Regions from separate parts of the Alteromonas sp. Mac1 genome, predicted to be linked through region 3. Evidence: predicted binding sites of a transcription regulator. Region 3 holds the regulator's gene; each other region holds the start of a gene.
The links. Region 3 encodes sigma-54, which starts transcription at its own class of promoters, with help from an activator protein. Its sites were predicted from a motif close to GTTGGCACGNNNNTNGNNT; they were not measured.
Positions count from the first base shown of each region.

Region 1: the regulator sigma-54 is predicted to act here: its motif matches at 4,906-4,924, upstream of AV939_RS11545 (exopolysaccharide biosynthesis protein).
Region 2: the regulator sigma-54 is predicted to act here: its motif matches at 2,028-2,046, upstream of AV939_RS07910 (formate/nitrite transporter family protein).
Region 4: the regulator sigma-54 is predicted to act here: its motif matches at 2,853-2,871, upstream of AV939_RS11740 (BON domain-containing protein).

Region 1 is NZ_CP013932.1:2,703,143-2,711,432, forward strand. It holds gene AV939_RS20285 (hypothetical protein) at 42-209, opposite strand; gene maoP (DUF413 domain-containing protein) at 598-957, shown strand; gene AV939_RS11525 (PRC-barrel domain-containing protein) at 1,228-1,971, shown strand; gene AV939_RS11530 (ArsR/SmtB family transcription factor) at 2,034-2,369, opposite strand; gene AV939_RS11535 (rhodanese-like domain-containing protein) at 2,557-2,907, shown strand; gene AV939_RS11540 (LysR family transcriptional regulator) at 2,980-3,915, shown strand; gene AV939_RS11545 (exopolysaccharide biosynthesis protein) at 4,051-4,656, opposite strand; gene AV939_RS11550 (sigma-54-dependent transcriptional regulator) at 5,236-6,567, shown strand; gene AV939_RS11555 (hypothetical protein) at 6,585-6,809, shown strand; gene AV939_RS11560 (sensor histidine kinase) at 6,814-8,290, shown strand, end outside.
Region 2 is NZ_CP013932.1:1,875,457-1,883,746, forward strand. It holds gene AV939_RS07905 (transglutaminase family protein) at 1-1,820, shown strand, start outside; gene AV939_RS07910 (formate/nitrite transporter family protein) at 2,236-3,084, shown strand; gene AV939_RS07915 (bifunctional protein-serine/threonine kinase/phosphatase) at 3,129-4,937, shown strand; gene cynS (cyanase) at 4,977-5,426, shown strand; gene fusA (elongation factor G) at 5,560-7,644, opposite strand; gene rlmM (23S rRNA (cytidine(2498)-2'-O)-methyltransferase RlmM) at 7,839-8,290, opposite strand, start outside.
Region 3 is NZ_CP013932.1:988,592-996,881, reverse strand. It holds gene AV939_RS04180 (calcium/sodium antiporter) at 1-411, shown strand, start outside; gene AV939_RS04175 (KpsF/GutQ family sugar-phosphate isomerase) at 411-1,385, shown strand; gene kdsC (3-deoxy-manno-octulosonate-8-phosphatase KdsC) at 1,385-1,951, shown strand; gene lptC (LPS export ABC transporter periplasmic protein LptC) at 1,948-2,526, shown strand; gene lptA (lipopolysaccharide transport periplasmic protein LptA) at 2,495-3,046, shown strand; gene lptB (LPS export ABC transporter ATP-binding protein) at 3,049-3,774, shown strand; gene AV939_RS04150 (RNA polymerase factor sigma-54) at 3,850-5,334, shown strand; gene hpf (ribosome hibernation promoting factor) at 5,364-5,651, shown strand; gene ptsN (PTS IIA-like nitrogen regulatory protein PtsN) at 5,660-6,106, shown strand; gene rapZ (RNase adapter RapZ) at 6,141-6,986, shown strand; gene AV939_RS04130 (HPr family phosphocarrier protein) at 6,986-7,258, shown strand; gene mgtE (magnesium transporter) at 7,417-8,290, shown strand, end outside.
Region 4 is NZ_CP013932.1:2,747,859-2,756,148, forward strand. It holds gene AV939_RS11720 (5'-methylthioadenosine/S-adenosylhomocysteine nucleosidase) at 1-206, shown strand, start outside; gene AV939_RS11725 (DUF2891 domain-containing protein) at 377-1,429, shown strand; gene AV939_RS11730 (hypothetical protein) at 1,473-1,835, opposite strand; gene AV939_RS11740 (BON domain-containing protein) at 2,207-2,818, opposite strand; gene AV939_RS11745 (endonuclease/exonuclease/phosphatase family protein) at 3,112-4,098, shown strand; gene AV939_RS11750 (hypothetical protein) at 4,154-4,735, opposite strand; gene AV939_RS11755 (hypothetical protein) at 4,821-5,411, opposite strand; gene AV939_RS11760 (hypothetical protein) at 5,626-5,862, opposite strand; gene AV939_RS11765 (ATP-binding protein) at 6,004-7,413, shown strand; gene AV939_RS11770 (response regulator) at 7,413-8,102, shown strand; gene AV939_RS11775 (YHYH protein) at 8,249-8,290, shown strand, end outside.

The DNA.
Region 1 (8,290 bases), 1.7 Mb from region 3:
TAAAAGCAGTGCGTTGTATTTATTTTCAACTAAGAAGCGTATTAACTGCCTTCGTGCATCAAACGGCGCTGTTTCTCTCGACGTTGTAAGTCACGATTCTGTTTATTCTTTACGCTTTGGTGGCGCTTAGTGCCCACCTTCTTGGTGTGAAAGTTTTCCTCTTCTACCGAGTCCAATTCTTCACTTTGGTAACGATAGTCTTTACTCATGTCTATCTCTAGGTTATTGCCACTTCGTCATTATTATCTTGGCGCCAAAAATAGAAAACGAATTTTTCTCATCGTTGCGACAATAATTTTTTGTAGTGAGTTTTGGTCATGTATTTCGCTTCGTCGTCTCAATTCACCTACACCTGACCGCCTTTTCATCGCCACATCAAAAAAATTAATAAATAGACTAAATTTCAATGATTTGGGCATCTTAAAAAGGAGCAGAATCTGAAAATTCACGTTTTTCACGCCCCATAAACTCGTACATTTTTTGGCGTTATATTTTCCAACAAAATTTTTTATTGAGAAGGAAAAAATGTTTTGTTTTATGTTCTGATTCTTTTGTCTTAAAAGTTCGCTTGAAGACAACTCAATGCTGGGTACAACCATGAAAAATTTATCAATTCGCGTTTCTCAAAAACCTTTTATAGATAGACAAAAATTTCCTTATGGCTTTCGAAAATCTGGCGACTTCAGTATTGGTGAGGCAGATATACTAACCGGTTATGGAAAGACCTTACTGGCACTAGAATGCGGGGAGCTATCTCCAGAGACAGATGATGAGCGTCACTTTCTAGACTTTATCAGTGGTAAAGTAGAAGCTGAAAACGCTTTAGAGCGCACTTGGGCCAAGTACGTACGCTTATCTCGAGGCAAGAAACACTTCTACACATTACATAGCAGCGCTGCGAGTAACCAATCGGATTACGATGAAGATTACAGCGATGAAGCATTTGATGTAGCCTAATTTTAGATTCGACCTCTTATCAACCAGCTTGGTGCAAATCGGGCTGGTTGCCTCTATTTGTGATATTTCCCTCGCTATTCAACCTGTTTGTTGATCCATATCTAGATTGCGCCCGAACAAATCTTTGCATATTTGTAATGTTCAAACAGATGGTTCTATATTAATAACTTAGCATTGTGAAATTGCTATTTTACGCAAACCACGCTGTTGGAAAATAGTAGAACAATATCTAATGAATTACCCAAGCCTGAAGGCAAAGGAGGCGCAGCGATGATGGTGTCATATAAACAGATTAAACATTTTTCAATTCATGCTACCGATAAGGACATAGGCGGCGTACGAGATATACTCTTCGACGATAAAGATTTCGTTGTTAGATATGTAGTTGCCGATACAAATACGTGGCTTCCCCTTAGCAGGAAAGTGGTTATTTCACCTATTTCGGTCACACGTGTTGATCGGGAAGAAGAAACCGTTGATGTATCCATGACGGCAGACACGCTTAAGAACAGCCCATCAATTGACGAGCACAAACCCGTTTCAAGAGAATTCGAAGAAACGCTATTTCGTTACTTTGGCTACGGCTATTACTGGATTGGCCCTGGCGCGTGGGGCGATTTCGCTCACCCAAACCAACTAGCCGATCCTGAGTTAGCAGCCATGGGGAAAGAGGAGTTAGATAATAAACCTGACAATCATCTAAGAGCTTGCGGCGAAATCAGTGGTTACGAAGTGGCCACCCAAGACGACAATGTTGGGCACATCAGCGATTTCATATTTGATACTGAAGGTTGGCAAATTCAGTTGTTAGTGGTAGATACAAACAACTGGCTACCGGGTGGTAAAAAGCTTGCAGTCCTGCCCTCAGACATCAAGAATATCGATTGGTCTTCACATAATGTCTCGGTCGTCCTAACCCACGAGGGGTTGATGGCTAGACCGGAAGTTGACCTTGATAAATTGGGTGACACTGCATACGTAGAGGCCTTGATAGCGAATGCGAAGCTTGTCTAACTAAGTCGAGTGCCATTTGAGCAAGAGCGATTAATTGTCTTTTAGCAAAGTTTTAACTAAGGTTAATCGTTCTGAGCGCAAAAGAACTTGTGGAGCAGGCCAATAGTTTGCTTCACTCTTTCGTCGGCTAGTCGATAGTAAATGGTTTGTCCGTCACGGCGTGTGGCCACCATTTTAGATTCTCTTAATAGGGCCAAATGCTGTGAAATCACAGGCTGAGAAACGTCTACTTGGTCTAACATTTGGGTAACAGATAACTCTTTATCCACTAAAGAGCAAAGAACCATTAAACGGGTTTTATTCGCCAACTGCTTTAGATAGAGCTCAGCTTCCATTGTATATTGAGCCATTTCGCTCGTATCTACAGATAGATTATCAACGGCTAGATTATCAGTCATAACAACTCACTTATAAATTTACGTAGACGAGCTACCAACCCGCCATCTTATACTAAAGTATACTACTATAGCGGCGAACGCCAAAACTCAATGTCATTTTTTATAAAATATATAATGAAAATAGGTGCTAGAAAATATAACCATTTCCTTATATAGTAAACTCATCATTATTTTTCAAGGTGTTCTAATGTTAATTGATATCACTACTAGACTCGCTAATATCCCTTTCCCGCTACGTTGTATTACGGCTAAAGAAGCGATGCAGGAAATATCTTCTAATCATGGTTTATTACTTGATGTTCGTGAGCCCGCAGAGGCAGCGTCTAGCCCGGTAGAAGCTGCATTAAATATTCCTCGTGGCGTGATAGAGATGAAAGTTATTGAAAAATGTAAAGATGCTAAGTTTCCAATCTATATTCATTGCGCCTCGGGTATTCGCGCTAAATTAGCAGCCGAACAGCTAATGAACATGGGGTATGACAACGTGAGCGTGGTAACCTGCTCAATAGGCGATATTAAGCAAGCCACCGACGCATAAGCGCTGACAGCCTCTGGTCGCTTGTGGTATAACCGCTCTATACAGTGACAGAATAATCGATTAGAGCTCGCGATGTTAAAATCTACGTTAGAACAATGGCGCATGTTTAAGGCTGTGGTAGATGCTGGAGGCTTCAATCAAGCTGCCGCATTAGTGCACAAGAGCCAATCTAGTGTGCATCACGCGGTTCAAAAGTTAGAAAATGCCATTGGCGTTGTGCTGTTCGAAAACAGTGGACGTAAGGTAAAACTGTCTCCTCAAGGGGAGTTGATGTATCGTCGAGCAGCGTTCGTTTTGAATGAAGCTCAAAAGTTAGAAGCGGTAGCGGCTAGCTTACAAGCAGGAACTGAAACCCTTCTTCGTATCGCCGTTGATATTATTTTTCCATCAGACTTACTCTATAACGTACTGAGCAAAGTGTCTGAAGAATTCCCGCTGCTGCGTATCGAGATTGAAGAAACTGTATTAAGCGGCGCAAACTCCCTACTTGATAGTGGCAATGTCGATATCGCGATTTCACCTTTCCCCTACCCCGGCGGTTTCAGTGAAGATTTATGCGAGATAGACTTTGCTGCGGTAGCACATGTCAACCACCCTCTGCACGCACTCGACCGCGCATTAACATTAGAAGATCTCAAGTCGCATCGCCAAATAGTAGTAAGAGATTCATCGGCTGAACGTAAAGTTGATGCAGGTTGGCTTGGCGCCGATCAGCGCTGGACGGTTAGCCATATTAGAACGTCGGTAGATATGATTTCTCAAGGACTTGGGTTTGCTTGGATCCCTATCGCTATCATCAAAAAAGAATTAGAAGAAGGGCTGTTGCTGCCGCTTCCAATTGATAGCAACAGTGGATTACGCCGAGCCATGCTTTATCTTACATTTGAAGATGGTGACGGCCTAGGGCCCGCAGCAAGAAGCTTTATCGGTGAACTTAGATATCAATCGATGCATCTTCCCTCTGCTGATGGCATGCTTGATCAATGTACAGAGTCTCTGCATCGTTAGCATAAGCTGTGGGAACACAGTTATAGCAAAAGTGTTATAGCCAAGCTGTACTTAACGTAAAACCTCAGAAGCAAGAACTCGGGTATTTTAACCAATATCTAGTTTGTCCAATTCCAAGTATAGCCAGCGCTTGGTTTACCCAATACCAAGCGCAATTTGTTGGCCGCCATACAAGAAACCAAATAGGGCAATGGATAGCCCAAAGAGTGCTACAGCGCCGTCATCCGTTGCCATACCTATAGCCATAATCAATACGGCAAACGCCGGTATTAACCCCATGAAGGGTACTAATTCTAATGGTACCATCAGCAATCCACACGCCGCGCAGCTAAGTGCAATCAATGAACGAAACACTGGTTGACGCATAAAAAACCACCGTGGCATTAAGAATCGGTCAAATCGCACTGCCACAGGTTTCATTTTATTAACCAAAAATTCAATTCGATCAGCGTCCATTTCAATTTTCATAATGGTAGCGGGAAGCCACGGATGACGGCGACCGAGTAAAATTTGCATTGCTATCAGTAAAATTGTCACACCGGTTATGGTAGGTACACCAGGAATGGCTCCTATGGGCGTTGCTGCAATAAACGCAGGTAAAGCCAACATGGGTCCAAACCCCCTCTTTTCCATGGCATTCCAGAACTCGGAAAACGCCATGGCGTCGGTAGTGTTTTTGGGCTGCATCTTGCCCAACAACTCATAAAGTGTCATTGACCTTGCGCCAGTTTCCTCAAACATTTTTATTCCCTATTTATGGCTTGAAGCTTATGCCTCATTTCCATTGAAACCTATGCGTCTTGTGTGATAGCGAAGCGCAATACGCTTTGGGTATTCCATCAAAAATTAAATTAATTCAGCAGTATTACCGGGCTCAACGATTATATTTTGCGCTAACCCGTAAATAATAATCTGAGATAAATTTTTCAGAAAAATACGTACAAGCGCTGAATTTTCGCGTTTGGTTATAGAACTACTGTGAGATTGATAATGCGATAACTGTGCCACTGGAGTGGGTCAGCGTTCAAATTTGTGCTTTTTTGGTAGCAATCGGCACAATATGTGCTTTATCAGAAAAAGATATGTCAGTGTGTGAATTATGTTTAGCTAGCCCTCTTTTGCATGATGCGAGGATCGCATCTTGAGGTCAGCCCCAAGATATTGATGCCCAACTCAACCAAAGTTGAGTATGAATGCGACAACGTCTGCGTTTGAATGTAATAATGCACAAATAATTATAAAATCTGGTCAACTTACCCATCCAATGTGCTGAGACAAGCTATCAGGAAGTGGTTGGTCAATTAAAAAAGGGATATTCAAGTGTTAACTGTTTTACTTGTAGATGATGATGCCGAGTTTACCGAGGTGGCCTGCACTATTATTGAGTTTCTCGGCCACGAAGTTCTAACTGCTGCCACATTAGGTGAAGCGCGAGACTGGTTAAAGAAAGAAACCTTCGACCATGTATTACTTGATTTCATGTTGCCAGATGGCAGCGGCGCACACTTGTTCGATGAACTTGACGCACTTCCCAAACGTCCACGCATTACCCTTATTACCGGACACCCATCGGTAAAAGGCGTCATTAAAGGTTTATGCGGCCCCAATATTGATTACCTTGTTAAGCCTATTCAACGTGAAGACATTGAAGCAGTATTAACGGGGAAACCTAAAGTTGCTGAAGATACCAGCGAAAAAATCGAAAAGCATTTCGACTTGCTTATTGGTGAATCTGCGCCAATGAAAGAACTCTACAAATTAATTGAGAGAGTAAGCAGAACAAGCGCAAACGTTATGCTACTTGGCGAAAGTGGTGTAGGTAAAGAGGTGGTTGCAGCCGCCATTCACCGCGCTTCAGAAAGTGAAGGCCCTTACGTAGTGACCAACTGCGGTGCCTTTTCAAAAGAATTGATTGGTAGTGAATTATTTGGCCACGAGAAAGGCGCATTTACAGGCGCAGTTGGACGTAAAGAAGGTGTTTTCGAACAAGCTGAAGGCGGATGTTTGTTCTTGGATGAAATCACTGAGATGCCTATCGACATGCAGCCAAACTTACTGCGCGTATTGGAAAACAAAGTGGTTATCCGTGTTGGCGGTACTAAAACTATCCCGGTTAATTGCCGCGTGGTGTCAGCGACCAACCGAACCATGGAAGAAATAGCACAAAGCAAAGTGCTGCGTGAAGATATCTACTTCAGACTTGCGGTGTTTCCAATCACCATACCCACTTTGCGCGAACGCAAAGAAGATATCCCTCTATTAGCAAAAACCTTTATTGAAGAATTTAATAAAGATAATGGCTCTAAATTTAGTTGGCAAGAAAGCCAGCTAAACACGTTACAAGCCTACGATTGGCCAGGTAACGTACGTGAATTGCGCCACTTTGTTCATCGCGCCGCCATTATGAGCGATCCGACAAAACAGGTAATAGAGCTTCCTAAAACGATTGAATCGCCTTTTGCTAAAAAACAAAGTACAGCGCCAGCACTCCAAGCAGGACGTACTATTGAAGATGTTGAAAAGGAACTTATTTACGCAACGCTTGAGAAGGTTAATGGGAATAAAACCATGGCCGCTGAGATGCTTGGCATAAGTACCAAGACCCTATACAACCGACTTCACGCGTATGGCGATTTGGTCAAAGAAGACTAGTAAGGCAGGAAAAAGTTATGACTGAAGATGAGTTTGCCCGATTGAGCACCTATGTACACGATGCACGCAAACCGCTGAATCGCATTTCCATGCAAGCTGAATTGGTAAAAATGGCGCTTAATGGTGAAGTTCCCGCCCAAAAAGCGATGGCAGCATTGGATAAAATAATTTCCAGTGCTAAAGACTGCAGTGACTCCCTTTCTGAAATGACTTCAGATTTTGGCGACACATTATTGGATTGATGTAATGCTAAACAAAGTTTTGTCTTCGCTATACAGCTGGGTAATCATGGTGGTATTCGTGATTGCTATTATTACTGCGAATTCATTTTATGTGGTGCAAACCCTTGATGACTTATCAGCCCTAGAAGCGCGCTTGTTTACCACCAGTCGCGTAATAAGTGCGGTAAACAAATTGCACGTGGCCGTTTTGCGCGCCGAATCAGGTCAGCGTGGTTTCCTTCTTACTGAAGATGAAGCTTATTTGGAGGAGTACACACAAACGCTGAATAACTTCACGGCCCTTGCAGATGAAGTTGAAGTGAGTGCTTTGGCGTCTGATTTGCCGGAACAATCAGAACGGATTGAAAAGCTACTCGCCCTTACTCGCGTTAAAATTAACGGCATGGTGCGAATTGTAGAGCTAGTAAGAGTAGGTGATTTAGAGCAAGCCTTCACATTACTTGAAAGCGATAAAGGCCTTGATTTATACAACGACTTCGAGAATATGTTCGAACGCATCGATTCCTCTGAAAGGGATATTCAAGGTACGCACTTAGCCAGTTTGATGAAGCTAAGACGTGACTCAGTGAATACATTATTAATTTCTTCAGGTACCACCCTGTTTCTCATTATCTCAATTTTCTTGTTGTTAAAAGCCAACATTAGAGAAAATGAAAAACATAAAGATATCCTGGTTGATGTGAACGAAGATTTAGAGCACAAAATTTCAGAGCGAACCCAAGAGCTCCGTATATATTCAGATGAGTTGGCCCGCAGCAACCGAGAACTTGAGGACTTTGCTTTTGTAGCGTCTCACGACCTGCAAGAGCCCCTACGAAAAATTCGAGCTTTTGGTAACCGGTTAGATTCTGGCTATAGAGATGTTATGGATGAACGAGGACAAGATTTTCTTGCACGTATGCTGAATGCGGCAGAACGGATGTCTATGTTGATTTCTGACCTGTTGTCTTTTTCTCGCGTTTCTACCCGAGGTAAAGACTTTGAGCAAGTGAATGTCGGTGATGTCATCGATGGTGTGCTGGGTGATTTAGAAATAGCCATTGAGGAAAAAGGCGCCAATGTTATTGTGCAAGACATTCCGACTATTCGCGCAGACAAATCACAAATTGATCAGCTGTTTCTAAACTTGCTGTCAAATGCGCTAAAATTTCAAACCGCCGACAAAGCCCCCCTTATTGAAATTACGGCGACACCACCAAGTGAAGCTGATATGAAAGACATATTGTTAGCTGACGAGTATGACTGGATTAAAATCCAAATCTCAGACAACGGTATTGGCTTTGAACAGAGTTTTGCAGAAAAGATTTTTGCCCCGTTCCAACGCTTGCACGGACGAAGCGAATACAAAGGAACAGGGATTGGCCTAGCGGTATGCCGACGCATTGTTGAACGCCACAATGGTCAAATTTCGGCAAAAAGCTCGCCAGGAGAAGGCGCAACCTTTACTATCCTTCTGCCAATAAACAGCGAGCCTTTTGGCT
Region 2 (8,290 bases), 890 kb from region 3:
TCGGTTCTTCTATTGGTTTACTTAATAGCATGATTAATCTTTTAGTCATCGCCTGCTCATTGAAGCTTATGCTGCTTTCAAGAACAAAAGATTTTTTACAGCTTTTCTGCTCCTGCATATTTCTTGTGGGCTGCGGTTTTATTTTTGCGTTAGGTATAGAAGCATGGGTAGGTTATGTCGCGGTAATTGTTCTTTTGTTTACTGCATTATCATTGGTATACGCCCCCGCTAGAAGCTTTAGGGTGTCTATGCGTAAATCGGCGATAATACTGCTGCAAGCATTTCCTTTGGCTGCACTGTTATTTGTAGTTATGCCGCAGCTTCCACCTTTATGGCAAATGCCGACGTCTAAATCGAATGAAACGGGTTTATCAGACTCGGTCACGCCAGGAGATATTGCTTCACTGGCGAGATCGTCCGATTTAGCTTTCACTGCAACCTTTGAGCAAAGCCCGCCTTTGGCCGAACAGCGATATTGGCGCGCCATGACGATGGAAGCCTTTGATGGTAAAACGTGGACAATTAGCCCAAGACGAAAACAAGCTGAAGCACAGCTTAAAACCATGGGCCGAAGTCTTGCGACGCCCTCACCTAATGGATCACTAACACCCTCAGAAAACTATCAGTTGATTGTAGAGCCAAGCAATCAGCGCTGGCTATATTCTCTTGATGTGTCGGCTGAAAACACAGATTTAGACAACCCTGAGATGTGGCGTCAGTTTAATTATGCACTACGAGCAGCACGTCCAATTGTAGGTAAACGAGCGTTCTATTTAAGCTACTTTCCAGATACGCCACTTGTCAGTGAGATATATGATTTTGATTATCAGCTTAATATTCAATACCCAATAGACAGTAATCTACGTACTCAAGCGTGGGTAAAGCAGCTAACGGCAAATGCAAAAAGCGAGCAAAGTATTGCCGAAGATATTTTACGTCACTTTAAAACCGGTGGGTTTAGTTACACCCTACAACCTAACGCTATGCCGAACTCGCCTATAGACACCTTTATGTTTGAAGCAAAGGCAGGATTTTGTGCCCACTTTGCCAGCGCCATGGTATTTGCCCTTCGGGTTGCGGGTATTCCTGCTCGTATGGTGACAGGTTATCAAGGTGGTGAGTTATTAAGTGATAACGTAATACAAGTTCGCCAATATGATGCCCACGCTTGGGTAGAAGCGTTAATAGACGGCGTTTGGGTGTCGTACGATCCTACCAGTATGGTGGCACCATCACGCATTACCTTTGGGTTAGAACAAGCGTTAGCCGATTTTAACGAAACCCGCAATGAAGGCATGTTTAAAGATTTAGGTTCTGCTGAACTATTTTTATCTATCAGAGGGTGGTTTCGCCAACTGGATTATCAGTGGAGTAGACTAGTACTGGGTTTTGATAATCAAACACAAACTGATTTATTAAAAAAGCTTCTTGGCGATTTAACCTCTCAAAAAATGACGCTCTTCTTTTTAAGCGTACTTGGAATAGTGAGTATTTTTTTGCTGGTGTTGTTCTTCCCTGTTAGAAGAAAGTCGACCCTGCCTAAACATCAACGCATTTATTTAAACGCCGTTGAGTTGGTGTCGAATTTCACTGAGATAGCGAGAAAGAATAAAGGAAGCACTGCCTACTTCAAACAAGTGAAACCTTTTTTACCAGTACATGCAGCGTCGCTATTTGGCACGCTTACTCAAGATTTTGAACATGCACAGTATCAAGGTGCCACAGACGGAGGTCGCGATGGCCAAAAGCAAAAAGAACGTACTATGGCAGATACACTTGCTGCGTTACAAAAAGACTTAAAGCGAACAAAAGCTAATTAACGCAGTGTAATTGTTCCGCTTTAGTGTCCACTATAGTGAACAGTGAAAAACGCGGAAGTACATTTTGGTTTAATATCCACCAATTCAGTGCATCTTAGCACTTTACTTGCACCATTGTGGTTTGAAGCTGATCATTTCAGTAATACATAAGCTTAACTGAATAATATTAAGATATTGATTTTATGCAATTTTAAATAAAATCGCCTTTTTGGCACTATTCTCGCTAATCATTTAATAGCACGAGTCGGTTTGTAAACTGGCTAACACAATCTATCGAATTGGATAAAGACGTCCACAACCTTCTTTGGAAACAGGGAATGGTGTGGACGTTTTTTTTTGTTCGTTTGTTCTATCGATGAAAGCAGTGATGTGGCTCGTTATTTTAAATATAAATTACAAATCAGGGTGATTAATTATGGCTTATTTACTTCCCGCCGAGTTTGCTACGAAAATGGTAGATGCCGGTGAATCTAAAATCTACATGTCTACACGCGATACACTTATTCGTGCGTTTATGGCTGGTGCAATATTAGCGCTAGCCGCCGTATTCGCCATTACTATTGCCGTACAAACAGGCATCTTCTTGCTGGGAGCGGTATTGTTCCCGGTCGGCTTTTGTATGCTGTATTTAATGGGATTCGATCTGCTAACCGGCGTATTCGTACTTACTCCACTTGCGTGGCTTGCTAAGCGTCCCGGTGTTACCCCTAAACAAATTTTACGTAACTGGGGTCTAGTGTTTTTAGGTAACTTTGGTGGTGCACTAACTGTTGCCTTTATGATGTCTTTCATTTTCACCATGGGTTACAACGTTGATGGTGGCGCTATTGCTGCTAAAGTGGCTAGCATTGGTGAAGCAAGAACATTAGGTTACGCCGAACATGGCACTGCAGGTTGGTTTACCATTTTTATTCGCGGCATGCTGTGTAACTGGATGGTATCGCTAGGTGTAGTTGGCGCTATGATCTCTACTCATGTAAGCGGAAAAGTACTGGCCATGTGGATGCCTATTATGCTGTTCTTTTTCATGGGCTTCGAGCACTCTGTTGTTAACATGTTCTTATTCCCATTCGGTCTTATCATGGGTGGTGAATTCTCTATCATGGATTACTTCGTATGGAACGAAATTCCAACAGCCCTTGGTAACCTAGTGGGTGGTTTAGCGTTTACTGGTTTAACTATCTACAGTACACACGTTAAAACTGCACCTAAGCGTAAAATCGCTGTTGCTGAAAAAGCACCAGCTAAAGTCGCTGCAGTATAATTTATTAAGCCCGATACGCTTCCTCTGTATCGGGCTTTTTTCTTATGCAGATACAGTCTTTATCACTTCACTATAGCGAATGTAGCAGCGCTGGCGTTAAGCCTATAAATCAAGACGCTTGCGATGCATTCATTCCCGCTAACACTAGCCCAGCATTAACATTAAAAGGCGCCGCCTTTGCGCTTGCCGATGGCATAAGTAGCAGTACTGTTAGCCAAATAGCCAGTGATTTAGCGATTAAAGATTTTATAAAACAATACTTTTGTACCCCTGAAACTTGGGGAGTAGCGCAAAGCGCTAAAACTGTTATACAAAGTATTAATGCCTCTTTATATACCAAAACCCAGCAAAGCCCTTTTTGCTATACCCCTGATAAGGGCTATGTATGCACTTTTTCTGCGGTTATCGTTAAAGGCGATACAGCACATATATTCCATGTGGGTGATGCTAGAGTGTGTTTGTACACTGATGAAAAGCTGCAAGTACTTACCCAATCTCATCGAGTGAACCACTCACAATACGATTCTTACCTCGCCAATGCACTGGGCGTGCATGCTAATGTCGACATCGATTACCTTACGGTACCGTTAAAAGCAGGCGATACCCTTATTCTAATGACAGATGGCGTTTATGAGTATGTTTCTTCCCTCGCGATTGCTTCACTGATATCGACGGTACACGCATCTGAGAATGATGCTTCTGTTCATGACAATTCTATTCAAGAAACTCCCACTCGGAACAAGAAGGCCACACCTCTCGCGCAGCGCCTGGTAGATTTGGCGCTAGAAAACGACAGCGATGACAATGTTTCTTGCCAATGTATAACGGTAGCGAGCGTGGGCGATGGCAAGTTCTTAACACCTGAATATGCGGTTGATGAAACGTCACTTCCTATTATTAAGCAGTTAACTGTAGGGGAGATAATAGATGGCTACCGCATTGAACGACAGCTCTACCAATCGGCTAGAAGCCATGTTTTCTTAGCGTGGGATGAAAATACCCATGCCCGTATTGTTATTAAAATACCCTCTACTGAACTGGCACAAGATAGCAATTACCTAGAACACTTTGCGTTAGAAGAATGGCTAGCACGGCGAATTAAATCTAACCACGTGATTAACGTACCTGCCCGTACGAAGCCGCCTTCATGTATGTATACCATTAGCGAATATATTGAGGGGCAGAACTTAACGCAGTGGCTAACCGACAACCCTAAGCCAGATGTTGAAAAAGTACGAAGTATTATTGAGCAGGTAGCCCAAGGTTTAATGGCTATGCATCGAGAAGGGCTACTTCATCAAGATATTCGCCCTGAAAACATCATGATCGAAGCGTCAGGTAACTGCAAAATAATAGATTTAGGTTCGGCACGTGTTGCAGGTATTAGTGACGCATTATTTGAACATGAAAGTGACATTATGGGCACGGCAGCGTATGTTGCCCCTGAATATTTCCTAGGCGATAATGGCTGTGATCAATCCGATCTTTATTCCCTTGCCGTTCTAACCTATTACTTACTCAGCGACCGTTTTCCCTATGGAACACAGGTAGCCAAAACCCGTACCGTTGCAGCGCAGCACAAACTCAAATACCAATCGGTACTTGATGATAGACGCCCCATCCCCGCATGGATAGATGCAACGTTAAAACGAGCGTTACAGCCTAACCCTGAAAAGCGTTTTACCAGCTTATCTGAGTTTACCTATCATCTTCGCCAGCCTAGCCCCGCTTTTCTTAATCGCGTGACAGCCCCGTTAATACAACGTCATCCGCTCAAATTTTGGCAAGGATTATCCCTGCTGTTAGTTATTAGCAATTTAGTTACCTTCTTACTGCTTTTTGGCAGTCACTAATTACAATCAATAACCTGTATCACTGAAAAAGGAAATGCAATGATTACCAATCGAACTCAAGTTACCGACATGATCCAGTCTTCAAAAATTTCTAAAGGCATTAAATGGAGTGAGATTGCCCACGCTGTTGGGCAGTCAAAAGAATGGAGTACCGCTGCGTGCCTAGGCCAAATGGCCATGACTAAAGCGCAAGCCACTGCCGTGGGCGAAATGCTTGAATTAAGTGATGAAGCCATTGCTTGGTTACAAATTGCGCCTTACAAAGGTTCGTTGCCTACCGAAGTGCCCACCGATCCGCTTATCTACCGCTGGTACGAATTAGTCAGTGTTTACGGTACAACACTAAAAGAACTTATTCACGAAGAATTTGGTGACGGCATTATGAGCGCTATTGATTTTTCAATGGACTTGCAGCGCGAGAACGACCCGAAAGGTGACCGCGTAAGTGTGGTGATGTCTGGAAAGTTCCTACCGTACAAGATGTATTAATTAGCCAACGCACTATCTGAACCAGTCCAAACAGATATAAGCGCTTAGTAACAAAAAAGCCCGTCAGATAAATCTAACGGGCTTTTATATTTTTAAAAGCATTAATAAGCGCTAGCGCTTATTGAGCAGCTAATTACTTAGCTGCTTTACGTGCTTTAGCTTCTTCCATTACTTTGTCAGCTACGTTTTGTGGACAAGCTGCGTAGTGTGAGAACTCCATAGAGAACTGACCACGACCAGATGTCATTGTACGTAGTGAACCGATGTAACCGAACATTTCTGATAACGGAACGTCTGCTTTAATGCGAACGCCAGTTAAACCAGCTTCTTGGTCGCTTAGCATACCACGACGACGGTTAAGGTCACCAATTACGTCACCAACGTGATCTTCCGGCGTGAATACGTCAACTTTCATGATTGGCTCAAGAAGTTGTGCACCCGCTTTAGGAATAGATTGGCGGAAAGCGCCTTTAGCAGCAATTTCGAACGCGATTGCAGATGAATCTACTGCGTGGAAACCACCGTCAAAAAGTTCAACTTCAACGTCTAGTACTGGGAAGCCAGCTAGAACACCTTCGCCCATCATTGACTTAAAGCCTTTCTCTACTGCAGGCCAGAATTCTTTCGGTACGTTACCACCAACAACAGATGATGTGAACGTAAAGCCAGAACCAGCTTCGCCAGGCTTGATGCGGTAGTCGATTTTACCGAACTGACCAGAACCACCAGATTGCTTCTTATGCGTGTAGCTATCTTCAATTTCTTGAGTGATAGTTTCACGGTAAGCAACTTGAGGTTGACCAACAATAAGGTCTACACCGTAAGTACGCTTAAGAATGTCTACTTTGATGTCTAAGTGAAGCTCACCCATACCTTTAAGGATGGTTTCGCCTGAATCTTCATCAGTTTCAACTTGGAAAGAAGGATCTTCTGCAATCATTTTACCGATAGCGATACCCATCTTCTCGTTTCCGCCTTTATCTTTAGGCTGAACAGCAATCGAGATTACTGGAGTTGGGAAAACCATTGGCTCAAGTGTTACTGGATCTTTCGGATCACATAATGTGTGACCAGTTTGTACGTTCTTCATGCCTACGATAGCAATGATGTCACCCGCTTGCGCGCTAGATAACTCAATACGTTCGTCAGCTTGCATCTCAACCATACGGCCAACACGCTCAGTTTTACCAGTGAATGAGTTAAGGATGGTGTCACCCTTATTCAATTTACCAGAATAGATACGTACGAATGTTAGTGCACCGAAACGGTCATCCATGATCTTAAATGCTAACGCTTTAAACGTTTCATCAGCAGATACGATTGCATGTTCACCATTTTCGTTACCTTCTTCGTCCATAAGAGGCTGAGGATCAACTTCTGTAGGAGACGGTAAGTAATCAACAACAGCGTCAAGTACTAGTTGAACACCTTTGTTTTTGAATGCAGAACCACAGAACGTAGGGAAGAAAGCAAGGTCACGTGTACCTTTACGGATACAACGCTTGATGTCTTCAACCGAAGGTGTTTCACCTTCCATGTACGCTTCCATTAGGTCATCGTCTTGCTCTACAGCAGTTTCGATAAGCATTTCATGGTATTCATCAACTTTGTCTACCATGTCTGCAGGAATATCTTTGATTTCGTAGTTTTCAGGAAGACCAGTGTCGTCCCAAACGTATGCTTGTTTAGTCAATACGTCTACTACACCTACGAAGTCATCTTCGATACCAATTGGCAACGTCATGATTAGAGGTACAGCACCAAGTACTTTACGTACTTGCTCAGTTACACGGTAAAAATCAGCACCCATACGGTCTAATTTGTTTACGAATATAATACGTGCAACTTCTGATTCGTTAGCATAACGCCAGTTAGTTTCTGATTGCGGTTCAACACCACCAGAACCACAGAATACACCGATACCGCCGTCTAATACTTTTAATGAACGGTAAACTTCAACTGTAAAGTCAACGTGTCCAGGAGTATCGATAACGTTGAAGCGGTGATCTTTCCAGAAACAGCTTACTGCTGCCGACTGGATAGTAATACCACGCTCAGCTTCTTGTTCCATGAAGTCAGTAGTTGACTCACCGTCGTGTACTTCACCGGTTTTATGGATTTTACCAGTAAGCTTCAAAATACGTTCTGTAGTGGTAGTTTTACCCGCGTCTACGTGGGCGAAAATACCAATGTTTCTGTAAAGGGATAAGTCTGACATTAGTTCACTTTCATTGATTCAGAGTAAAAAAACGGCCGGATTATAAAGGATTTCTGTACAAGAGATACACCTTTATTTAGCACAAACTCTGAAAACGTTTGTGAAAAACCGAGCCACCATTAATTTTTTATTTAAATATCAATAATATAAAAATTTAAGATATTTTTTTAAAAATAACAAAAACACACCTCGTTTCACGAAGTGCGTACAATCGTTACTGTAACTTCATCTCTGTCATGATAGAGATGTCTTACCTTGACAGTGAATGCATCGTCTAACGCATCCAATCTGGTCATTAACGTCGACATGGCCTCTATAACGGTTTCATATCGTCGTTTCATGGGTAGCTTTAAATTAAACACTGCGTGAGTGGCCCAATGTTTTACCAACCAGTCACCCATCAGCTTTGCTACCCGATCGGGTTGCTCTATCATATCACACACAAGTAAATCTACACGACCAAATTGTGGTCTATAAGTAAACCCGTCTGCAGCATGGTGTTCAACAAGCCCTGTGTTCATTAAGCTTTCTGCAATAGCGCCATTATCAATTGCTTCTACGTACATTTCACGTTTCACTAATTGATAGGTCCAGCCACCGGGGCACGCGCCTAAATCAACAGCTCTGCCACCGGCTCTTAACACCA
Region 3 (8,290 bases):
TTGCTACCGCTGAGTGCACACTTCTTGGTAGGTTCAGCAGTAGAAATAGCCAAGTACCTAGGTATGTCGGATTTAGTTATCGGTTTGACCATTATAGCTCTTGGTACCAGCCTGCCCGAATTGGCTGCCAGTATTGCAGGTGTGCTTAAAGGGGAAGACGACTTGGCCTTAGGAAATATTATTGGCTCTAATATTTTCAATTTACTTGCCGTACTAGGCATGCCGGGCTTAATTTCCCCGGGCGCGTTAGACCCTGACGTTTATAACCGCGATATGTTTGTTGTGCTTGGGCTAACTTTATTATTGTTCTTATTTAGTTTCACCTTGATGGGTAATCGTCGAATAAGTCGAAGAAATGGCGGCTTATTGATTGCTTGCTTTATTGGTTATCAATTTTGGCTTTTTGCGTAATGTCACAAGAAAATAGCTTCATCACTTCAGCTAAGCGCGTCATAGAAATAGAAGCGCAGGCAATATCAGCGCTTGCATCTCGTATGAACGATGACTTTGTTACTGCATGCACTTTGCTACAAAACTGCGTAGGCAAGGTTGTGGTATGCGGCATGGGTAAATCAGGGCATATCGGGCACAAGATTGCAGCAACACTTGCCAGTACCGGAACCCCGTCGTTTTTCATGCATCCAGGCGAAGCTAACCATGGCGACTTAGGCATGTTAAGCAAAGGTGATGTGCTACTCGCTATTTCTAATTCTGGTGAAACCGCAGAGCTCGTTAACCTATTACCCATCGTAAAGCGCTTAAACGTGCCGGTTATTGCAATGACTAATAGCGTAACCAGTTCGTTAGGCCAGCACGCAGACGTGGTATTAAATATCAGCGTAGAAAAAGAAGCGTGCTCTTTAGGCTTAGCACCTACCTCTAGCACTACCGCGACGCTGGTAATGGGTGATGCCCTTGCCGTCGCGCTACTTGATCGCAAAGGTTTTACCTCTGACGATTTTGCGCTTTCCCACCCTGGTGGCAGCTTAGGCAGAAAACTATTGCTTAAAGTAAGCGATATTATGCTGACGGGTAGCGAATTACCCTTGGTAGACGAAAACGCCCTGGTTGCAGACGCGCTATTGGAAATTTCCAATAAGGGTTTGGGTATGACAGGGGTTATCGATAATCAAGGTATATTGATTGGAATTTTCACCGACGGTGACTTACGCCGTATTTTAGATGCCCGCATAGACTTGCATACCGCAACGGTTACACAAGTGATGACCAAGGGCGGTAAAACAACCATGCCAGAGCAACTCGCCGTGGAAGCGCTAAACTTAATGGAAACCCATAAGATAAGCGCGCTTATGGTAACGGATGAAACCCGCAAGCCTGTGGGCGCGTTCAACATGCACATGCTACTCAAAGCGGGAGTTTTATAATGAGCGACACCCAAACAACCGTAAATACACTTTATACCGCTATGCCTGAAGCTTTGTATTCCTCGTTAAAGCATGTTCGATTATTAGTGTGTGATGTAGATGGTGTGTTTTCGGATGGCCGTATTTACCTCGGTAATGCTGGCGAAGAGTTAAAAGCATTTCATACTAGGGATGGCTACGGCGTTAAAGCGCTCGTGAATTCTGGAGTAGCGGTAGCGGTCATTACGGGCAGGCGCTCTGCCATTGTCGAAAATAGAATGAAAGCGCTGAATGTTGCACACATCGTGCAAGGTGAAGAAAATAAGTCTGACGCACTGGCCGAACTTATGACTCGCTTATCACTTAAGCCCGAGCATGTGGCGGTGGTAGGTGACGATATGCCAGATACCGGCATGTACCCTCACGCTAACATAAAAATTGCGGTAAAAGACGCCCACCCTGCGGTTGCCCAACAAGCGAACTGGATCACCGCATTGCCAGGTGGCTTCGGTGCGGTACGTGAAATATGTGACACTCTACTTCAAGCAAACGACAAACTGCACGGCATTCAAGGTGCTAGCGTATGAAGGTATTAGGGTTTGACCGATTAGGCTTGAGTATTTCGGTGTTATTTATATTGGCATCCGCCATGTATATTCCGATTTGGATGGAAGAAGATCCTACCCAGCAGACTAATCAGGGGTTAGATGCATTAAAGCCCGCGTACAAAGCCAAAAACTTAACGACCACCTTGTATAATCAAGAAGGCCAGCTAAATCACAAAGTATTTGCGGCGTCGATGGAACATTACGACCAATTGGGCTTTGTTTTATTCCAAAAGCCCAGATATACATTGTATACCGACGATGCACAGTCTCCGTGGGAAGTGACCGCGACAGAAGGTACTTTGTATAATAACGAATTGATACAGCTAGAAAATAATGTCGTTATTGAAAACCAAAGTGTCGATGACTTTGTAAGAACAATACGCACAGCGTTTATAGAGATAAACCTGTACACTAAGCAAATGACATCTGATCAGCCCGTGGAAATACGTGGCTTACAATATGTGATTAACAGCAATGGGTTTAACGCCAATTTGCGTACCCAGGAATACGAGTTAATAGACCATGTACAAACCATTTATTCGCCTAGCCACTAAAGCATTAGCGACCAGCCTAGCTGTTAGCCTATTCGCTACTGTGGCTATAGCGGCTGAAAGCGACTTTAACAAACCCATTAAAGTCGACTCGAAATCGCAATTTGTTGACGGCAAAAATAAAACCTCATTGTTTAAAGATGATGTACGAATTACCCAAGGTTCTTTGGTAATAAATGCCGATGAAGTTGAAGTTATTGCCAGCGAAGGTGATGGACGAGAGATATTCGTTGCTCGCGGCAAACCAGCCAGCTACTCGCAAGAACTTGAAGACGGTGCCACCGTCACAGCGAAGGCCAATGAAATTCGCTATGAAGTGGTAAACCGAACTATTTCTTTACAAGGTAGTGCTGAATTACAGCAAGACACCAGTAAAGTACAAGGCGACAAGATTACCTTTGACATGGTTACAGAACAATTGCTTGCAACAGGCGGCAAAGACGGTGAAGGTGGCAGAGTAACTACCGTATTTACGCCTGAGGCAATACGTAAAGCGTCATCGAATAACGAAGGCGATAACTAATAATGGCAACGTTGAGCGCACAGAGCCTTGCAAAGGCGTATAAAGCACGTCAGGTGGTTCGCGATGTAAGCTTATCAGTATCGACTGGGCAAATCGTTGGATTACTCGGCCCAAATGGTGCCGGTAAAACCACTACCTTCTACATGATTGTTGGCTTAGTGCCCCTTGATAAGGGCAAAATCAGCATTGATGACAGCGAATTAACCCACGAGCCCATGCATGAACGTGCACGCCGCGGAATTGGATATTTGCCGCAAGAAGCCTCGATTTTTAGAAAATTGACGGTGTTTGAGAACATCATGGCTATCTTACAAACCCGTAAAGGGTTAAGTTCAGCAGAGCAAGAACAAGAAGCCGATGCGCTACTTGATGAATTTAATATCAACCATATACGTAATAGTACGGGTATGAGTTTATCCGGTGGTGAACGTCGCCGAGTAGAAATCGCGCGAGCTTTAGCCGCTGATCCGCAATTTATTTTGCTTGATGAGCCATTTGCTGGTGTTGATCCTATATCGGTTAATGATATAAAGAAGATTATCCAACATCTTCGTGACAGAGGAATTGGAATCCTAATCACCGATCACAACGTAAGAGAAACACTGGATGTGTGTGAGAAAGCGTATATTGTGAGCCAAGGCGAACTCATCGCGCAAGGGACGGCAGAACAAGTTTTAAGTAATCAGAAAGTAAGGGATGTATACCTAGGAGAACAATTCAGGCTATAGTTACTGTAACCGAATTGTCATTTTCAGTTTTAAGTACGGGTATATTCACAACAAGAGTTTAAAAATAAGACGTAGATGAAACCATCTTTACAGCTAAAGTTCAGTCAACAACTTACCATGACACCGCAGTTGCAGCAGGCAATCAAGCTGCTGCAGTTGTCTACGCTCGACCTGCAGCAAGAGATTCAGGAAGCACTAGACTCAAACCCACTTTTAGAAGTTGAAGAAGGCGGCGATGACCACCCTGTTGAGAAAAACAACATGGATGGAGATGACCCTTCTGTAGAAGCAGCTCCTACTGCATCTAGCGATTCTTTAGAAGCAGGAGACGCGCTTGAAAAGAACGACCTTCCCGACGAATTGCCAATTGATAGCACATGGGACGAGTATTACTCGGCCTCATCTGCACCCGCTCCAGGTCCCTCTAATAATGATGACGACCAACTGTTTCAGGGTGAAACTACCGACAATATTCAAGACCATTTGCTTTGGCAGATGCGTTTAACCCCGTTTTCAGATACCGACCGCGCAATTGCTACCGCCATTATCGACTCAATTGATGAATCTGGTTACCTCAACGTACCCATTGAACAGATTTTAGAGTCAGTGAATTCCGACGATGTTGAAGAATTGGTTGAAATGGACGAAGTTGAATGCGTACTAAAACGTATTCAAATGTTCGACCCTATCGGTTCAGGTTCACGTACTCCGCAAGAGTGTTTGCTTGTGCAGCTTCGCCAGTTCTCAGACGACACGCCATGGCTTACTGAAGCAAGACAGCTTATCAACGAGTATTCAGACCTACTTAGCAGCAAAGACTACCGTACGTTAATGCGCAAGAGCCGTTTGAAAGAAGATCAACTTCGCGAAGCCATGCGCTTATTGCAAACGTTGAATCCTCGTCCAGGTAGTGCATTAATTACCAAAGAGCCGGAATACGTTATTCCTGATGTTTCGGTAAACAAAAAGAATGGCCGTTGGGTGGTGGAACTTAACCCCGATAGCCTGCCTAAATTAAGCGTAAATCAGCAATATGCTGCCATGAGCAGACGCTCTAAAAACAGCAGCGATTCGCAATTTATTCGCTCACACATGCAAGAAGCCAAATGGTTTATAAAAAGCCTTGAGTCAAGAAATGACACCTTGATGAAAGTAGCGAACTGTATTGTGCAGCAACAAATGGGCTTTTTCGAGCACGGCCCAGAAATGATGAAACCAATGGTGCTAAATGATGTCGCAGAAATGGTAGATATGCATGAATCCACCATTTCACGTGTCACCACGCAAAAGTATATGCATACCCCACGTGGCATTTTCGAATTGAAGTATTTCTTCTCTAGTCACGTGGCAACGGAATCTGGTGGTGAGTGTTCATCTACCGCTATTCGCGCGTTAATTAAAAAGCTTGTGGCAGCGGAAACGCCCAGCAAGCCATTAAGCGATAGCAAGATTGCTCAATTGTTGGCCGAACAAGGCATTAAAGTTGCCCGGCGAACAATAGCAAAATACCGGGAATCATTATCGATTCCGCCGTCAAACCAACGCAAAAGCCTTATCTAAAGGCCTTGATAATTTAAGGAAGACGAAATATGCAAATCAACCTTACCGGTCATCATGTCGAAATTACTGACTCTTTGCGTAGCTATGTCGATACTAAGTTCAGCAAACTAGAGCGTCACTTTGACCACATATCTAATGTGCATGTCATCCTGAACGTCGAAAAACTCAATCAAAAAGCCGAAGCCACCATGCACCTTAGCGGCGCAGAAGTGTTTGCTTCATCTCATAATACAGACATGTATGCGGCGATAGATAGCATGATCGACAAGCTCGACAGGCAAGTTATCAAGCATAAGGAAAAGCTGAAAAAGCACTAAATATTAGTATGGAAATTCAAGCCATAGTAAGTTTGGACCGCACCGAGTGTGCGGTTCAATGTAATAGTAAAAAACGTATTTTAGAGATTATTAGCGACATTGCCGCTAAAAATAATCCCGACATCGATCAGGCCACAGTGTTAGCTAGCCTACTTGCCCGTGAACGAATGGGAAGTACGGGTATTGGCAATGGCATTGCATTGCCTCACGGTCGATTACCGGGTTTAGAACACGTTATCGCCATTATTGTAACCAGTAACCCTGCCATCGATTTTGATGCGCTTGACGATCAACCCGTAGATATATTCTTTGCCTTGTTAGTGCCTGAAGAGAAAACAGAAGGTCACTTACAAACACTTGCTACCGTTGCCGGTAAACTAAGTGATAAAGAAACGGTGAAAGCCATTAGGCGGGCCTCCACCAGTGACGACATTATTACGGCTTTAAGCCAATAAAGCACAGCACCATATTTTAAAGGGAGAAATGCAGGTGAAACTGATTATTATCAGTGGTCGATCCGGTTCAGGAAAATCAGTTGCGCTACGTGCCCTTGAAGACTTAGGCTACTATTGCGTAGATAATATTCCGGTTAACCTTCTCCCTACCCTTACCCATACTGTGGTTGATGAATATGACCAAGTCGCGGTAAGTATTGATGTAAGAAACCTGCCAAAAAATCCAGCCGACTTGGTAGAGATTTTAGATTACCTACCCTCGTCTTGGTCTATGACCATTGTGTATATCGACGCCAGCGACGATGTGCTGGTGAAGCGTTTCAGTGAAACACGCCGACTTCACCCGTTAGCCAAGCTCAACAAATCCTTATCTGAGTCGATAAAAGCCGAATCAGATTTACTTGCGCCTATTGTTGAGCGCGCCGATTTGTATATTGATACAGATAAGCTCACCATTCATCAACTCGCAGAACTTATTCGCGAGCGAATTCTAGGTAAGAAAAGCTCTCGTTTGGTATTGGTGTTTGAATCGTTTGGCTTCAAGCACGGCATACCTAAAGATGCCGACTATGTATTTGACGCCCGCTTTCTACCCAACCCCCATTGGGAACCAGATTTAAAGCACTTAACTGGCTTAGACGCTCCTGTAGAAGTGTTTTTGGGCTCTCAGCCTGTTGTGACAAAATTTATTTGGCAAATTCAGAACTTAATAACCACATGGCTGCCACATTTGGAACGCAATAACCGTAGTTATGTCACCATTGCGATTGGGTGTACTGGCGGTCAGCACCGCTCAGTATTTATTGCGCAATCGTTAGCGAAAACCTTTGGCGAAATGCACCCAGATGTTCAAATTCGCCACCGCGAGTTAAACCAGTAATGACTATTGAAAAAACACTTACTATCGTCAATAAGTTGGGCTTACATGCCCGCGCCGCCACCCAGTTGGTTCAATTAGCCAATCAATTTGACGCTAAAATCGTGCTGGTTAAAGGCGATAAGAAAGCCGATGCGAACAGTGTGTTGGGCTTAATGATGCTAGAAAGCCACCAAGGTGAACAGGTGAACGTAGTGGTTGAAGGGAATGATGCTGAAGCAGCACTAAACGCCATTGAAACCTTAATTGAAGGCCGTTTTAACGAAGACGAATAATACTACACTTGCCTGTGTTACGACTTTCTGAATAAAGCCGCTTATAATTTCATCATATAACCCGTAATTGTCTGTCCCCGCTGCGCTTTTGTCATGACAGCGTCATGGCAAGTGCGATATCCTATCGTTATAAAGAATTCCATTTTTAGGCAAAAGCAGTGGCAGAAGCGCTGGTCTCAAAATACGTACAAAGCCAACTCAGGGCACTTAATGGCGCGTTAATTAACGGCCAATTTGTTTCTGTACGTAAGCTTCTGCTGGAATTACCCCCTTCTGATGTTGCACATATTCTCGAATCTAGCCCAAGCCGCACCCGTGACGAACTATGGGAGCTTATTGATGGTGACTTCCACGGTGATATTCTAGAAGAACTTTCTGACGACGTACGTAACGGTATCATCACCAAGATGCTGCCTGCCAACGTAGTAGACGCGTTAGAAGAAATGGATACCGATGACTTAGCGGTTACCCTTAGCAGCCTTCCAGAACCAGTGCTGCAAGATATTCTTGATTCAATGGATGCACAAGACAGACTCAGAGCTGAACAAGCGCTGTCATACGGTGAAGAGACTGCTGGGTTCATCATGAATACCGACACCATCACTCTTCGCCCTGACGTGACCATTGATGTTGTACTTCGTTATATTCGCCTTAAAGGCGAATTACCTGAAAACACCGATACCTTTTATGTAGTGAATCGAACTGATAATTTAGTCGGTATCGTTCCGGTTACGCGATTACTTACCGCAGAAACCGAAGCCAAGGTATCGGATGTAATGGATGAAGAGTCTGAAGCCATTCCTGTTCATATGCCAGATGATGAAGTTGCCAGCTTGTTCGAACGTTATAATTGGCTATCAGCCCCGGTGGTTGATGAAAAACACCGTCTAGTCGGCCGAATTACTATTGATGACGTGGTTGATATTATTCGTGAAGACGCTGAGCATTCCATGATGAGTATGGCGGGTTTAGACGATGACGAAGATACCTTTGCCCCCGTACTTCAAAGTACCAAGCGACGCTCAGTATGGC
Region 4 (8,290 bases), 1.8 Mb from region 3:
ATCTAGGTACCAGTGTAGAGGAAATGGAGTCTGCATCGGCAGCGCAAATTGCCCATGCTTATGGCGTACCTTTTCTTGGTATTCGTATTCTATCTAACAATATTACCAATCACGGTAAATATAACCCTGAAACAGCAGAAGCTTGCCAAGTCTTCGTTAAAACCGTTGTTGAAGCCTATATCGCATCGTTGCCTAAGCCTTTATAAGCGTCTTGAAAGCGCCTTGGAAAATAGTCCCATTCTTGCCGCCAAGTTATTTTACCCTTACAGCAAATAACTTGGCACTTTCATTCTTAAAACACATTGGCATTTACCTTATGAAATTGACCATGCTTTGTAAGCTTACACTACTGCTCACCCTAGTCTCACCATCACTAATGGCGAACAACGCCGACTCTAATGCATCATCGAGTGACTTAACGGTTGCAAACCGCTTTGCCCAACTCGCATTAGCCTGTGTTCATAAAGAGTACCCAAACATCATTAAACACATGATGACAGGGCCAGAGCACGTTAAGCCGCCTAAACAGCTATATCCTGCGTTTTACGGCTGCTTTGATTGGCACTCGTCTGTACATGGGCATTGGTTATTAACCCGTATTGCAAACCAATATCCAGAAACGCCTCACTACCAAGATATTATAAAACACCTCGATATAAGTTTTACCGAAGAGAATATCGCTGGTGAAGTCGCTTACTTTAACCGTGAGGGTACTGGCACAAGCTTTGAACGTCCTTATGGACTTGCCTGGTTTTTACAATTAACCAGTGAACTACGTGAATGGAATTCACCTGAAGCTAAAAGATGGCTAACCACCCTACTCCCACTTGAGCAGAAAATCGTGGCCAACGTAACAGATTGGCTTCCTAAACTGTCGTTTCCAATTCGTGTGGGCGAACACAGTCAAACCGCGTTTGCATTCGGCCTTATGTTAGATTGGAGCCGAACGGCTGGTGATGCTGCATTTGAAAATTTGCTCACTAAAACCATCACCAGGCTATACGTAGATGATGTGAATTGCCCACTGGCTTATGAACCATCAGGGCAAGATTTCTTATCACCCTGTATTGCCGAGGCCGATTTGATGCGCCGAGTGTATTCAAGCGAGAATTATGCAACGTGGCTATCTACTTTTTTACCCAGCATTCCAACTGATGGTAATGCCTCTTGGATAACCATAGCGACGGTAGTGGATAAAAGTGACGGTAAACTTGCGCATTTAGATGGCTTAAATTTGAGTCGTGCTTGGATGCTTGAAGGTATCGCTTCAGCATTGCCTTCAGATGATGAACGTGTAGCAGCAATAGATAGTGCAGCACGTGCACATAAGGCAGCGGGGGTAAATTCTGTTATAAACGATATGCATTACATGGGGAGTCATTGGCTTGGCAGCTTTGCTACCTATTTAGAAACCCAACGTGGACTTTAAACCGCTGACGAAAGCTAAATTACATGATAGAGAGTTGGCGAGCTTAAATGCTCGCAAACTCAGTTGTTGTTGCAGTAAACTGTGTCTGGTGGTGAACTAAGATATTCTTTGCGCGTTCAATCAAATCATCACGCTTGAATGTCCAATTGCGCAGATCTGCCTGCTTTGCTTCTGCAAGGTAAAACTCGATACGTGTTTTACGCAATAAATCACGCTTTTGAGATACATCGAATTCGGTTTGTGCAAGAACACGTTCAATCTTTACGATAGAGGCGTGATGAGCCTTGTTTGAATCATCAGCGTTTGCTTTACCTACATAAGCCATGTTATTCGTTAACACGCCTGCAAGCACAATCAGCAGAGAAATTAACACGCCTGAAACTAACCAATTTAATACTTTCATCATTTACTTCCTTTTATACCTAACTTGCGATTATCCATGTAAGAACACGATGGTTCTAAATGACTACTGCACGTTGCAAATCAAAGAATCACTTGCATACTGTATTGCACATTGTGTTCCAAATTTCGTACTGCTATCTAATTACGGCGCAGAGTATACGCAGCAATGGATAGGAAGAAAACCCGACAAAGGTTGTAAGACAAAAGTTGTAAAGTGGATGGGAAAATACTACATGTTGCTGCGAAAAAACGGGATATCGAAAAAAGAGGCTAATAACGCATTTCTACTTAATACAGGATGTTATTGTAGAAATATCCGTTAGACAAACATAAAAAAGGGGCCAATTTGGCCCCTTTCATTTCACTAATAACTGCTTAGTTTTTCATTGCTGTTTCGGTAATAACTTGCAAATTGTCTTCAACGTTTTTCACATCTGAAGCGTTTTTGGCTATTTCAACAGCAAGCTGACGCTCGGCATCCGAGTCTACGTTACCTGTTAATGTAACGTTACCTGCTTCAACATCTACATCAATATCGAAGCCAGAGATATCGCTATCCATTAATAGGCGAGTTTTAATTACGGTAGCAATTTTGGCATCTGTTAGCGTACCCGTTTGCTCATCGTATTCTGATTCAGCGTCATCTGACATGTCGCTTGCCATTTTATCCATATCTTTCTCTTCAATAACAGAAAGTTGGTTGTCTACTGACATAACACCGTCAATATTTGAAACTAGCTCTTCCGCTAATTTCTTATCAACTGAATGATCTACTTTACCTGTTAGAACAACATTTCCGTTGTTTACATCTGTATTGATATCGAATGAATCAAGGTTGCCGTTGAATAGTAATGTTGCTTCGGCCTTGCCGTCTATCCACGCATCCTTAGCGCCTTTTTCCCATTTGTTATCTGTCTCCATGTCACCAGCAAAAGCTGCAGTTGTCATCGAGGTCGCTACAAGTATAGAAAGTAATGTACGTTTCATAACAGTTCTCCTTTGTTGAAACTCCCAATAACTAATGCGAAACTCGAGCCAACATAGCAAACAACTGATTTATAACAAGTTACCCTACTTTCATCCTAGTTATCACTTGTTAACATCTCTGCAAACTTTTCGGCCTATGAGCATTTTTTACCTACAATTTGCCTAACCGGAACGAAAATTGAATATTCATTGACCAACATACTTATTATCAATCGAACAATAGCCGAGTTTGCCTTTTTAAAGCGTTTGCAAGCAAGCTAATAATGCAAAAAACAACTTAGTCAGGAACGACAATGAATATTTTACTGAACACCATGGCGATATTTCTTATCGCTGCCACTTTAGCGCCTTCACTTCCGTCGAAGCATTGGCTGGTTAGGGTATGGGAATTTCCACGGCTACAGCTACTAGGTTTAATGGTGATAGTCTTGATTACCCGAGGGGTTATGTATCCGTCGGATCTTTCTGCATTTAACACGCTTATCATCGCATTGCTTTACATTGGATTAATTGCCTGCGCGATTTACCAAGCTATTTGGATCTTGCCTTATACCTTCTTTTATAAAAAGGAAGTGGTTAAAGCATCTTCTCAAGATGCTGGTGAGAGTATTAGTATTTTATCTAGTAATGTTTTTATGCCCAATGAAGATTACGACAAGCTATTGAAGCATGTGCGAGACACTAATCCAGACTTCGTCGTTACTCTCGAATCTAACAAGCGCTGGGAAATAGCCCTATCGGCGTTAAACGAAACTCATCCACACCAGCAGCATTGCCCGTTGGAGAATCTGTATGGCATGCACCTATACAGCAAATACCCATTGAAAACTGCCAAGCTCAACTATTTAGTAGAAGATGATGTGCCCTCCATGCTTGTCACTATCGATATGGATGGACAAGATGTGACGCTTTACTTTTTACATCCGAAGCCACCTAGCCCTACAGAAAACAAAACAGCTAAACCCAGAGATGTCGAACTTACGATGGTAGGCCAAGAAATAGCTAAAAAAGACGGGCCAATTATTGTGGCGGGTGATTTAAACGATGTGGCATGGTCACCTACTACCCGAAAATTTAAGAAAATAAGCGGTATGCTGGACCCAAGAATCGGTCGTGCATTTTTCAATACGTTTCATGCCCACTACCCATTAGTTAAATGGCCATTGGATCATGTGTTTCATTCAAGTCACTTTATGCTTGAAGACATTAGAAAACTGCCTGACATTGGCTCAGATCACTACCCGCTGTTAACGCGGTTGAAACTAAAACCAAAAGCCTGAATACAGAACGTAAAAAGCCGCTATAAAGCGGCTTAATTTTGAAAATGCTTTACGATTAGGTAGGCACACGATGCGCTGGAACTGACCTAACCGCTTTCGTATTGTGATTAACACACCACATAACGCTTTCGCATGCTTCTTCACGGCGTTTAAAGTGTGCAAGACCAATAAGTTTATCTTCTCGCGGCCACACCGCTTGTTTTAAAATAGCGGTGTCGGTTTCGCTAAGTGCGCTGGTGTCTAAACTCATTTCAACCGCTTTTTTATTCGGTTTAATTAAAGAAGGTTGAGCATCGGTGATAATACTTTTTTTGACGCACACATATTCGCGCAATACAGGATCTCGAACCACACCTATGTATTCGTCATCGCAAATAATGGCTGGCCACCCTTCAGATATTCGGCTCTGCCAGAACATTACAACTGTAAAGGCCACTAAAACAAACAGGGTTAAACCAATAAACTGACTGTCTAAATCCGGTGCAACAGAAACAATTATTCCTACTAATGCAGCAAATAATATCCACCCACCAAATACCCTTCGCATGGCATTGGGTGAAATACCAGAAATAACACTAACTTGTTTTAACTGGCTTTTTTCATAGTTGCGAAGTTCAACTACCGATTCAGAGTTCACAACTCTCTCCACTTGATTTTTACTCACTTTATAAAGATATGATTACGCTCACAAGTGAACCATAGTTTATTATACTAATTAAGATTTACGCTGACTTAGGAAGTTCCGTCGACAATTGACATATTTCAAAATGCATTGAGTCTGCAAGATTATCTTGCTGACGACGTAATTTTGTTAAGATCACAGACGGCTCTGGCTCTCCGAAAAAAAACCATTCAGCAAAGCGCTTTCCAAGCCCGCCACTTCGTAACTGATAAACATGCACTACATAGCGGTATCCATTTACGTAAGCATCTTGGTAAGCACGGCTTTCGTCTACTGATGTCAAACCGCCTCTAGGGTGAATAGCAAAGCTTTTCACCCCTGCTCCTCGTTTGGTTAAAAACGATATTCCCGCTTCAGATACACGCTTAACCGCAGCCTGCTTAAGGGCCTCTAGCGAAATATGCAAATAGGGCACATCAATTTTACCGAACAACCTACAGGCATTTGGGCATCCTGGCGCTAGCCCCACTGAAAAAGCCGTGTGGTCTCGCCCTTCCCAAGGGCGGATCCATACGTAAGGGCTAACGTGAACATAAAGTTCAATGCCATCACACTGGATGCTAAATACGTCTGGGACCTCTGGATTTCTGGCGTTTACTAGCTCGTTAAGGCGCTCGTCACTGTATTGCATACTAGGCCTCCAATAAGATATTTTAAGCTAATGCGCTGTGAAAAACCTAACAAAAGGGCGCGCTATTAATGCTTAGCTTAATGATTGACTAGTATGACATATTCGGTATTTTTTTGTTAGAGCGTTCTGTAATAACAAAGCAAAAACTGACGGTGTATATTTACACTGCCAGCTTACGTTTTTAGATGGGTATAGAAATAATATACTGGGGGAATTAACGCTGTTGACGATGGTTTTCAGGAACCGCTACCAGTTGTTCCTCAACCAATTCGCAAGTACCTTCCACGCTGTCACCGCGACGGGTTTCAAAAGAGACCGTATCGCCCTCAGATTTATCTTCACATGCTTCAATAGCTTCAGGTGGCGGACCATTCGGTCGACCCTGTTGCGCAAATGCGCTTAAACTTCCTGTGAGAAGAGTGGCAACGAATACAAGCTTTAACAATTTCATGACTTTTCCTAAGAAGATTAACTAACTCACATTCAGCATACGCGTTAAATGTGCAGATTCAGTGTAGAGAAGATGTAGAAGTAACGGAATAAAAGCAGAAACAATTGTTAGCAACGTACAAGCATAGATATACTCAGCACAATGAAACTATCCCATAAATTACTTGTTATTCTTGTTGGCTTTACCTGTGTGTCTTTGTCGCTTTCACTAGCACTTGCACGATGGAGCTTCGAGCAAGGCTTTAATGAATTTATTCAAAATCAGGAGCGAGAGCGCCTGATGAGTTTACGTCGCGTGCTTATTGCAGAGTACCGCAGCAATAATAATAGTTGGGATAATATTGAAATAGAGCGTGTTGCACCTACTGGCATCCCTCATCGCCGCCCCGGCATGCGCCCTCACCCCGGTGGATTCCCTCCCCCTAGGCATCAGATTGACGATGTATCTGCCGGCCCACCTACATTACTGACTAATGCCTCTGGGAACATTATATCTGGGCAAGATTCCTATGCAGACGAAAACGAACGAAATGAAGTAAGCGTGAAACTTGAAGTCAACGGCGAGCTCATAGGTTGGCTTACCAGTTACCCACCCAAAACACCTGACTCTGATGTCGCTCGTGCTTTTTCTGCACAACAGTTGCACGCCATTATTTTTATAGGATTGGTATCACTTATCGCCTCGCTTGTACTGGCATTGGGCGTTGCGCCCCACATGCTAAGCCCTTTCAAGGCAATTTTACAAAGCGTTAAAGGCCTTACCGCACATCAATATAAAACCAACTTGCCAGAAAATCGTCCTGATGAGTTTGGCGAGCTAATGCGGCACATAAACACATTGGGAAATACCCTTGAAGCGCATAAAAATACTAAAAGCCAATGGCTAGCTGATATTTCTCATGAACTTCGTACTCCCCTCACTATATTGTCTGGCGAAATTGAACTGATAAAAGCAGGAATTCGACCACTTGATCAAAAACAACTCGCTTCGTTTGACCAAGAGGTTTCGCGCTTGTCTTTATTGGTTGAAGATTTATACCAATTATCACTGTCTGATATTGGCGGGCTTTCTTATCATTTCTCGTCAGTGGATCTGAGCCAAGTAATAGCGCAACAAAGCGAAAGCCTTGCGCATATTTTTGATACAAAAGGGCTTACCTTCACTTTTTCCTGCCCACCCAACATCACCATTAATGCCGATCACCAGCGCTTGAAGCAACTTATGCTTAACTTGTTAGTTAACGCTTGTGAGTACACCGATGCGCCAGGTACCGTGGAGTTAGTGGTTTCAGAACAACCTTCGTTTGTCGTTATTATTGTACAAGACTCAGCGCCGAGCATTGCGAAAGAAAATGCAGCAGCATTATTTGAACCTTTGTTTAGAGAAGATGCCTCACGTAGGCGTCGAACACAAGGCGCCGGCCTTGGTCTATCAATTAGTAAACAAATTATAGAAGCCCATGGTGGCAAAATTAGCGCGTCAGTTTCGTCACTCGGCGGCGTTAAAATTACAGCAGAGCTGCCCAAATATTTCACTACGGATAATAACTAATGACATCGCACAAACATGTACTCATTGTTGAAGATGAAGATAAAATTGCGCAAATTTTAGTTGAGTTTCTTGCCTTGGAAGGGTTCACATCTACCGTACTGAATGAAGGTACCCATGTTGTTGATATGGTAAAAAAGGAAGCCCCCACGGCCATTATACTAGATAGGATGTTGCCCGGTGTGGACGGACTCACCATTTGCAAATCGTTACGTAGTTTTTCTATGGTACCCATTATCATGTTGACCGCTCGAGTCGATGAAATAGACCGACTTATTGGTCTTGAAGCGGGTGCCGATGACTATGTTTGTAAACCCTTTTCAGCGCGTGAAGTGGTAGCACGGATACAAGCTATATTGCGGCGAACCACTCAACAAACCAAAACTGAGTCTTCATTAGAAAAACTCACTTTTCGCCACATCGAGTTGGATATGTCTCGCTTTGAATGCGCTGTGGATGGCAACATTATTGAGCTCACGCCGGTAGAATTTCGGTTGTTGAAAACGATGATGACGAAACCCGGTGTAGTTTACTCGCGAGACCAACTTATGGAACTTGGCTACGAAGATGGCAGAGTAGTCAGTAACCGCACCATCGACAGCCATATGAAAAACTTGCGCCACAAGTTAGCTACGGATGAACACATCAGTCCTATTCATGCGGTATACGGCATAGGCTACAAAGTACAATAGCCTGTTTTAGATAAAGTACAGTAGCCTTCTATACATCTTCATTAAAGCCTCTTTGAACCTGCACATAAACTGCACTTTTTAGCGATAGTCTTTGATTCGGTATTCCAATAGATATTCAAATCTAAAAGACAGTTCTGAGGCATTTTATGAAGACGTCATTTTACGCACTGCTTGTACTTACGTTGCTG